Regions from separate parts of the Micromonospora sp. USAFONa4 genome, predicted to be linked through region 2. Evidence: riboswitches for the same ligand, from Rfam matches in the RefSeq annotation. Region 2 holds a riboswitch; the other holds the start of a gene.

Region 1 (4,601 bases), 200 kb from region 2:
GCGGGGGTGGTCGTCTCGTCGCAGGACACCCCCACGTGCCCGGCGTCGACCAGCCGCAGGTTCACCCCCCGGGCCGCGGCGTCGGCGACCACCGCCTCGGCGCCGCCGGGCACCCGCACCAGGACGGTGTCGAAGAACGTCTCGTGCACCACCTCGACGCCGTCGACACCCCGCAGCGACGCCGCCAACCGCACCGCCATGTCATGGGTACGGCGGGCGATGCCCCGCAGCCCGTCCGGGCCGTGGTAGACGGCGTACATGCCGGCCATCACCGCCAGCAGCACCTGCGCGGTGCAGATGTTGCTGGTCGCCTTCTCCCGCCGGATGTGCTGCTCCCGGGTCTGCAACGCCAGCCGGTACGCCGGGTTGCCGTCCGCGTCACGCGACACCCCCACCAGCCGGCCCGGCAGCATCCGCTCCAGCCCCGCCCGCACCGCCAGGTAGCCGGCGTGCGGCCCGCCGAAGCCCATCGGCACGCCGAAACGCTGGGTGGTGCCGGCCGCGATGTCGGCGCCGATCTCCCCCGGCGCGCGCAGCAGCGTCAGCGCCAGCAGGTCCGCCGCCACGGTCACCAACGCCCCGACCGCGTGCGCCGCCTCGACCAGAGCCGCCTGGTCACGCACCGCCCCCGACGCCCCCGGGTACTGCAGGTGCAGCCCGAAGAACTCCGCCGGCAACTCGTCGCGCCCGGTGTCGACGATCCGCACGTCGATGCCGAGAGGCTCGGCCCGGCTGGTGATCACCGCGATGGTCTGCGGCAGGGTGTCGGCGTCGACCACGTACACCGGGCTCTTGCTCTTCGACGCGCGGCGCGCGAGCGTCATCGCCTCCGCCGCGGCGGTGCCCTCGTCGAGCATCGACGCGTTCGCGGTGGCCAGCCCCGTCAGGTCCGTGACCATGGTCTGGAAGTTCAGCAGCGCCTCCAGCCGCCCCTGGCTGATCTCCGGCTGGTACGGCGTGTACGCCGTGTACCAGGCCGGGTCCTCCAGCACGTTGCGGCGGATCACCGCCGGGGTGTGCGTGCCGTGGTAGCCCAGACCGATCATGGACACGGCCACCGTGTTGCGGGCCGCCAAGGCCCGCAACTCCGCGAGGGCGTCGTGCTCGCTGGCCGGCTCCGGCAGGTCCAGGGTGCCGTGCCAGCGGATCACCTCGGGAATCGCCGCGTCCATCAGCTCTTCGACCGAGCCGTAGCCGACGGCCTCCAACATCCGGCGCTCGTCGTCCGGATCAGGGCCGATGTGGCGGGCGGCGAACTGCTCTGCGGTCATGGGCGGCGCTCCCGGGGGCGAGGTCGACAGGTCGGCCTCCCCCTCTGTCGCGCCCGCGAGGCGCTCCACAGTGCCTGCCCACGAGGTCCTTTTGCCTGAGAGGTTCCGGGGAGGATTTGCCCCTTCGGCGCCGCCCGGGATGCTGCTGGGCGGTCTCTCCCACGTGGGTGCTGCCGGCATGGTCAACGCTACCAGCGCCGCACCGCCCACCGGAGGTCGTACCCCCGCCGGCGACGACCGTCGATGAGCGGCCCGGCCCCGCACCCCCGGGCGGGCCGCTACCGGCCGACGCCCGCCAGCCCCGCGGCGGCGTCGCCGGCCGTCCGGTCCGCCAGCGCCGGCAGCAGCCGCCCCAGCGGCGCGTCGACGGTCAACGCCGCATACCCGTCGCCCCGGGTCGGGCCCTGGTTGACGATCACCACCGGAACGCCCAGCTTCGCCGCGCGCACCACGAACCGGCGACCCGACATCACCGTCAACGACGAACCCAGCACCAGCAGCAGCCGCGCCCGCGCCACCAGCTCGAAACAACGCGACACCCGGGCCGCCGGCACCGTCTCCCCGAAGAACACCACGTCCGGCTTCAGCATGCCGCCCCGGCAGAACGTGCAGTCGACCGTACGGAACCGGGCCACCTCGTCCTCGGCGAGATCCACGTCACCGTCCGGGTTGACCGCCGCGGCCCGCGCGTCGAAGCCCGGGTTCGCCTCCCGCAGCCGCCGGTCCAACTCCTCCCGCGACGTCCGGTTACCGCAGCCCAGGCACACCACCTCGTCGAGGCGGCCGTGCAACTCCACCACCCGCGGACTGCCCGCGGCGGTGTGCAGCCCGTCCACGTTCTGCGTGATGATCCCCTCGACCAGCCCACCGGCCTGCAGCCGCGCCACCGCCCGGTGCCCCTCGTTCGGGGCCGCCCGCGCGATCACCCGCCACCCCAGGTGGCTGCGCGCCCAGTAGCGCCGCCGCGCCTGCGCGTCGCGCGTGAACGCCTGATACGTCATCGGGGTGTGCCGCCGCGCCGCCCCGCTGGGCCCCCGGTAGTCCGGGATGCCCGACTCGGTGGACAGGCCCGCCCCGCTCAACACCACCACACCACCGCCGGCCACCAGGCCGGCCAGCGCGTCGACCGTCTCCGTCACCCGTCCATGCTGCCTCAGGCAACCACCCTGCGGCGACCGGCCACGTCGTGGCGGGACGGCGGCTAGGTTGGCGGTATGCGCGTCGTCATCGCCGGAGGACACGGCAAGATCGCCCAGCTGACCCACCGCGAACTCGCCGGACGCGGCGACACCGCCGTCGGGCTGATCCGCAACCCCGACCACGCCGCCGCCCTACGTGCCGCCGGCGCCCAGCCCGTCGTGGCCGACCTCGAACACGTCGGCGTCGACGAACTCGCCGCCCACCTCGCCGGCGCCGACGCCGTCCTCTTCGCCGCCGGCGCCGGCCCCGGCAGCGGCGCCGCCCGCAAGGACACCGTCGACCGGGCCGGCGCCGTCCTGCTCGCCGACGCCGCGCAACGCGCCGACGTCCGCCGCTACCTGCTGCTGTCCTCGATGGGAGTGGAAGGCGAACCACCCGCCGGCACCGACGAGGTGTTCGCGGCATACCTGCGCGCCAAGAAGGCCGCCGAGGACGACCTGACCGGCCGCGACCTCGACTGGACGATCCTGCGACCCGGCCGGCTCACCGACGACGCGCCCACCGGGCGGATCACCCTCACCCGACACGCCCCCGCGGGCGCCGTGACCCGCACCGACGTCGCCCGCGTCCTCGTCGCCCTGCTCCACCACCCGCACAGCGCCGGCGCGATCCTGGAACTCGTCGGCGGCAACACCCCCATCGCCGACGCCGTCGCCGCCGCCGACCAGCACTGACCCGCCTCCCGGCGGGCAGCCGACGCCGCTACTCGCCGAGCACGGCACGCAGCTGCGCGCCGAGCGCCCCGGCCGCCTGCGCGTCGGAGCGCAACTGCTCCGACTGCTCCGACAGGTACGCCTGCCACCGGCCCAGGTGCTGCTGCGCCGTCGCCACCGCCGCCACCAACGCCGCCTGCCGGCCCTCCAGCTCCCGCACCTGCCGCCGCAACTCCTCGCCCCCCGACGGCCCGGCGACACCTCCGGCCAGCACGTGCGCCTCGGCGATGATCTCGTCGGCCTGCCGCCGCGCCTCCGCGATGATCTCCGCGCCCTCCGCGCTGGCCTCACCGATCGTCCGGTTCGCCTCGTCCTGCGCCCGCACCGCCAACTCGATCACCATCGGATCCGGGCCCTGCGCGCCGGTGCTGGGCAACGCGCCGTGCCGCAACATCTCCACCTGCCGCGCCAGGCCCTCGTTCTCCCGCCGCAACCGGTCCACCTCACCACCCAGCAACGCCACCCGCTCGTCGGCCGACCGGGCCAGGCCCGCCACCTCGTCGGCGGACAGCCACCGGCCACCCCGGAACCGGCGCGCCTCCAACGCGCTAACGGCCCGGGTCAGCTCACCGTGCGCATCGGCGACCACCCGGTCACCGTGGTCGACGCTCATCGCACACCCGTCCAACTGAAGTCGTCCGGCGCGGCGGCGGCAGCGCCCGCCAGCGGCGGATACAGGCAATGGTCGTAACTCTCCACCAGGATCCGCTCCCGCGGCACCCCCGACGCCGTCAACGCGGCGACCGTCGCCCCGGTCATCTCCGGACTGCCACACACCAGCACCTCGGTGTCGTGCCACGGACCCAACCGCACCGCGGTCTCACCGGCCGTGCCCACCGCCCCCTGCCACTGCCAACCGGACTCCACCGTCGGCACGTACCGCAGCCACCCGGACTGCCACGACTGCCCCGACGCGCCCGCCGCCAACTCCCGCAACGCCACGTCGTCGTACAGGTCGTCGGGGGCCCGTCCCCCCACCACCAGCGTCGTCGAGCGCCCCGGCCCCAGCCGCAACGCCTCCACCACCGCCCGCAGCGGCGCCACCCCCGTGCCCCCCGCCACCAGCAGCAACGGCAGGCCCGGCGACCGGTCGTACGACGACAAGGCCGTCCCCACCGGCGAGCCCAACAGCACCCGGTCCCCCTCCCGCAGCCTGCGCACCAGATGCGTGGAGAACCGGCCCGCCGCCCGCACATGGAACTCGATCGTCCCGTCCGGACGCGGCGCGTTCGCCGGCGACAGATACCGCCACGTCCGCAACTGCGGCACCTGCACCGGCAGTGACTGCCCCGGCAGGTACTCACACAGGTAGTTCGGACGCACCGTGAACACACACACGTCGGCCCGCCGCCGCTGCACCGCCAGGACCTCCGCCTCCCAGTACGGCGGCGACGTCCGCTCCGCCTCCACCGCCCCG
Region 2 (4,601 bases):
GCCTCGGCCTGCGCGAGCGTCCTCGTCCCCTCGCCGAGGTGGTCGATCGTGACCTGGAGGCCCACCCCGGCGAGCCGCCGTGCCACGCCGACCACCTCACGAGTCTCCTCGCCCGCGACGAAGCGGTGGACGATCCCTCGGGTCAGGGACGATCGCGAGACCAGTGCGCGCATGCGGTCGTTCTCCGCGGCCAGGAGCAGGAGCTTGTTCGGCATGGAATGCCTTTCCGGAGAGCCGAATCCCGAGGCCGTCGCCCGACGGCGGCGGACGGGGTTGGTGCCGCCGGGAGCGCGGTGTCCGCACGCGCCCCCGGCGGATGGGTCACGGGCGGGCCGTGGGGTCCGCGTAGAGCGGGTGCCGGTCGGCGAGGCGGCGGACCCGCGCCCGCAGTTCCTCGTCGCCCTCGGCGGTCGTCAACGCGGTGGCGACGATGTCGGCGACCTCGGCGAAGTCGGCGTCGTCGAAGCCCCGGGTGGCCAGCCCCGGCGTGCCGATCCTCAGTCCCGAGGTCACCATCGGCGGACGGGGGTCGAACGGTACGGCGTTGCGGTTGACGGTGATGTCGATGCTCTGGAGCAGGCGCTCCGCTTGGAGGCCGTCCAGCTTCGCCGCGCGTAGGTCGACCAGCACCAGGTGCACGTCGGTGCCGCCGCCGACCACCCGGATGCCGGCGTCGTGCGCGTCGGCGGCGCCAAGGCGCCCGGCGACGATCCGCGCTCCGCGCAGGGCGCGGCGCTGCTGGTCGCGGAACTCCTCGCCGCCGGCGATGCGGAACGCCACCGCCTTGCCGGCGACGGCGTGTTCCAGCGGGCCGCCCTGCTGGCCGGGGAAGACCGCCGAGTCGAGACGCCGGGCCAGGTCGGTGTCCGCGCTGAGGATGGCGCCGCCACGCGGGCCACCGAGCGTCTTGTGGGTGGTCAGGGTGACCACGTGGGCGTGCGGCACCGGGCTGGGGTGCAGCCCGGCGGCGACCAGCCCGGCGAAGTGCGCCATGTCGACCAGCAGGTACGCGCCGACGGCGTCGGCGATGCGGCGGAACCGCGCGGAGTCCAGGGTCCTCGGGTACGCCGACCAGCCCGCCACCAGCATTTTCGGTCGGTGCTCGTGCGCCAGCCGCTCGACGGCGTCCATGTCGACGAGGAGGCTCTCGGCGTCCACTCGGTAGCCCACCGCCCGGTACAACCGGCCCGAGAAGTTGATCCGCATCCCGTGGGTCAGGTGGCCGCCGTGCGCGAGGTCGAGGCCCAGGATGGTGTCTCCGGGGTCGAGCAGGGCCGCCATCACCGCGGCGTTGGCCTGGCTGCCGGAGTGCGGTTGCACGTTGGCGTACGCGGCGCCGAAGAGCCGCCTCGCCCGCTCGACCGCCAGGCGCTCGACGGTGTCGACGTGCTCGCAGCCGCCGTAGTACCGCCGGCCGGGGTAGCCCTCGGCGTACTTGTTGGTGAGGACCGAGCCCTGCGCCTGCAGGACCGCCCGGGGCGCGTGGTTCTCCGAGGCGATCATGCCGAGGGTCCGCCGCTGCCGGTCCAACTCGGCGGCGACCGCCTCGGCGATCTCCGGGTCGACGTCGATCAGTTCACGGTCGAGCAGGCTCATGCCGCACCCGCCGCGTCGGCGTCGGCCAGGTAGGCGCGGTACTCGTCGGCGGTCATCAGCGCCGGCGCGTCCGTCAGGCGTACCCGCACCAGCCAGCCCGCCCCGTACGGGTCGGTGCCGATCAGGTCCGGGTCGGCGACGACCGCCTCGTTGGTGGCGACGATCTCGCCGCTCACCGGCATGTACAGCTCGGCCACCGACTTGGTGGACTCCACCTCGCCGCAGACGTCGCCCGCGCTCAAGTGGGTGCCGGGCTCGGGCAGTCCGGCGTAGATGATGTCGCCGAGGGCGGCGGCGGCGAACGCGGTGATGCCCACGGCCGCCGGTTCGGCCGTGTCGTCGATCCATTCGTGGTTGCGGCTGTAGCGCAGACGCGCGGGTACGTCCATGGTCGTCACTCCTGGGAAGATGGGTCGGTGCGCGTCAGCGCGGACGGCGGTAGAACGGCAGCGGGGTGGTCCGCACCGGCTCGGTGGTTCCTCGGACGACGACGCCCAGCCGGGACCGGGCCTCGATCGCGTCGGCGTGGACGTGAGCCATCGCAACGGGCCGGTCGAGCGCCGGTGACAGCGCGCCGCTGGTGACCACGCCGACGGGTCGTGCCGGTACGCCGTCTGTCAGCGCGACCACCGGATGGCCGGTCCTCGGTACGCGTCGCCCGGTTCCGGTCAGTCCCACGAGGACGGTGGTGGCCCCGGCGTCCCGGCGCTCGGCCAACGCGGCCCGGCCGACGAAGTCGCCCGGCTTGGCGAAGGACACCACCCGTCCCAGGCCCGCCTCGAAGGGGGTGACGCCCTGGTGCAGCTCGCAGCCGTACAGCGGCATCCCGGCCTCGATGCGCAGCGTGTCCCGGCAGGCCAGCCCGGCCGGCGTCAGCCCGTGCCCGGCGCCGGCGGCGAGCAGCGCGCGCCAGACGTCTTCGGCGTCCGAGGCCCGGAGGAAGAACTCGAAGCCGTCCTCGCCGGTGTATCCGGTGCGGGCGACGATCGCCGGCCGTCCGCCGAGGTCCACGGCGGTGGCGGTGTAGTAGCGGAGTCGGGTCGGCTCCGCGCCGACCACGGCCCGCACCGTGTCGGCCGCACGCGGGCCCTGCACGGCGATGATGGCCCGCTCGGCGGTGTGGTCGGCGACGGTCGCCGCGTGTCCGGCGCAGCGTAGGTGCAACGCGGCCAGCGCGGTGCGGGTGTTGACGGCGTTGGTCACCAGCAGGTACCGGTCGGCGGCGAGCCGGTAGGCGACCAGGTCGTCGAGCACGCCGCCGATCTCGTCGCAGAGCATGGTGTAGCGGGCACCGCCGACCGGCACCGCCGACAGGTGCCCGACCAGCGCGTGGTCCAGCGCCGCGGCGGCGTGCGGCCCGGACACCTCGAGCTGCCCCATGTGGCTGAGGTCGAAGAGGCCCGCGCGTTCGCGTACCGCGCGGTGCTCGGCGGTCTCGCTGCCGTAGCGCAGCGGCATCGACCAGCCGGCGAAGCCGGTGAACCGGGCGCCGAGTTCGGCGTGCACGGCGTGCAGGGGTGGGTGGAGCAGGGTCGTCGGACTCTGATGCACGGAGGCCTCCCTCGTCCCGACGCGGTCGCGTCGTACGGTCGGTTGCCTCCCGCTCTGTCATCGACCTGAGAGCTTCACCGCCGGTCGGCGGTTTGCACCGTGGGTGAGACGACTGATCGTCTGCTTTCCAGAGTTCGCCTCACCCGAGCGGTAACGGGGCCTGAGAGTTTCTTGGGAGTTTGCTCCTTCGGCGCCCCGACGTGCGGTCGGGATCTCTCCCGCGCGGGTTCGAACGGCGTCTATGTAGTTGTGGGTTGCCCGCAGACCGTAGGCGACCGGTCGAGCGGCTGTCAACGGCGACGCACCGTAGCCAGATCGTCACTCCTATCGACCATCGACGATTTCTTTACACGATGTGTGATGTGTGCCATTGTACTGGCCACCCGCAGCGCGGACCCCGCCGGATCGACGGGAATCGACGCCGCAGCCACTCCGCACCGCCACCACCCGCCGGCGACCAGGCCGGACCACGTACGCCAGGAGGCGACCCGTGAGAACCACGAGAACACGAAACCGACGCGGCTGGCCCGCCGTCCCGCTCGCACTGGTGCTGGCGCTCGGGCTGACCCCGGCGACCTCCTCCGGCGCCGCGCACGCGGCACCACCGCCCAGGCCGACCGGCGCCGCCCCGAGCGACGCCGGCCTCGGCTCCGGCGCCGGTGACGCCCACGTCCGGCGGGCGCCGCTGCCGCTGAGCGAGCGGGCCCCGCTTCCCTCGTCCCGTGCGGAGCTGCGCCGCGACTACGACCGGCCCGACGACTCGGGGCGGCGCAACGCCCCGTCGGCGCGCGGGGCGGCCGCCGCTCCCTGCGCGGTCGGCGACTTCACGAGCCGGACCGGCAGCGCCCTGGTGCAGCAGATCAGGGCGTCCACCACCGACTGCGTGAACACCCTGTTCAGCCTCTCCGGAAGCGACGCCTCCCAGGCCTTCCGCGAGACGCAGATGACAAGCGTGGCGTACGGGCTGCGGGACAACGCCGCCTCCTACGACGGCACCAACGCCACGGGTACCGCCCAGCTCGTGCTGTACCTGCGGGCCGGGTACTACGTGCAGTGGAACCACCCCGCCACCGTGGGCTCGTACGGCCCCACGCTGCGCACCGCCATCCGCGCCGGCCTGGACACGTTCTTCGCCAACAGCCGCTCCGGCGACGTCAACGACGTCAACGGCGAGGTGCTGGCCGAGGCGGTCACCCTGATCGACAGCGCCGAGGAGAACGCCCGCTACCTGTACGTGGTGAAGCGGCTGCTGACCGGCTACGACAGCTCGTACGACTCGTCGTGGTGGATGCTGAACGCGGTCAACAACGTCTACACCGTGCTGTTCCGGGGCCACCAGGTGCCCGAGTTCGTCAGCGCCGTCACCGCCGACCCGAGCGTGGTGGACACGCTGCACGCCTTCGCCACCGGCAAACGAGCCCTGCTCGGCACCGACCGGGGCTACCTGGTCTCCA

Evidence for each region. A riboswitch is a leader RNA that binds a small molecule or an ion and turns the genes downstream of it on or off. The one in region 2 is predicted to bind glycine.
Region 1: another riboswitch for glycine. It lies ahead of gcvP (aminomethyl-transferring glycine dehydrogenase); the one in region 2 lies ahead of gcvT (glycine cleavage system aminomethyltransferase GcvT).

What each region holds. Positions count from the first base shown of each region.
Region 1 is NZ_CM170072.1:6,969,000-6,973,600, forward strand. Features, by position in the region: gene gcvP (aminomethyl-transferring glycine dehydrogenase) at 1-1,271, opposite strand, end outside; glycine riboswitch at 1,345-1,443, opposite strand; gene AC0OO9_RS30120 (NAD-dependent protein deacetylase) at 1,550-2,410, opposite strand; gene AC0OO9_RS30125 (SDR family oxidoreductase) at 2,486-3,145, shown strand; gene AC0OO9_RS30130 (hypothetical protein) at 3,174-3,797, opposite strand; gene AC0OO9_RS30135 (globin domain-containing protein) at 3,794-4,601, opposite strand, start outside.
Region 2 is NZ_CM170072.1:6,769,232-6,773,832, reverse strand. Features, by position in the region: gene AC0OO9_RS29230 (proline dehydrogenase family protein) at 1-215, opposite strand, end outside; gene glyA (serine hydroxymethyltransferase) at 322-1,596, opposite strand; gene gcvH (glycine cleavage system protein GcvH) at 1,593-1,985, opposite strand; gene gcvT (glycine cleavage system aminomethyltransferase GcvT) at 2,020-3,147, opposite strand; glycine riboswitch at 3,200-3,280, opposite strand; glycine riboswitch at 3,286-3,378, opposite strand; gene AC0OO9_RS29210 (collagenase) at 3,638-4,601, shown strand, end outside.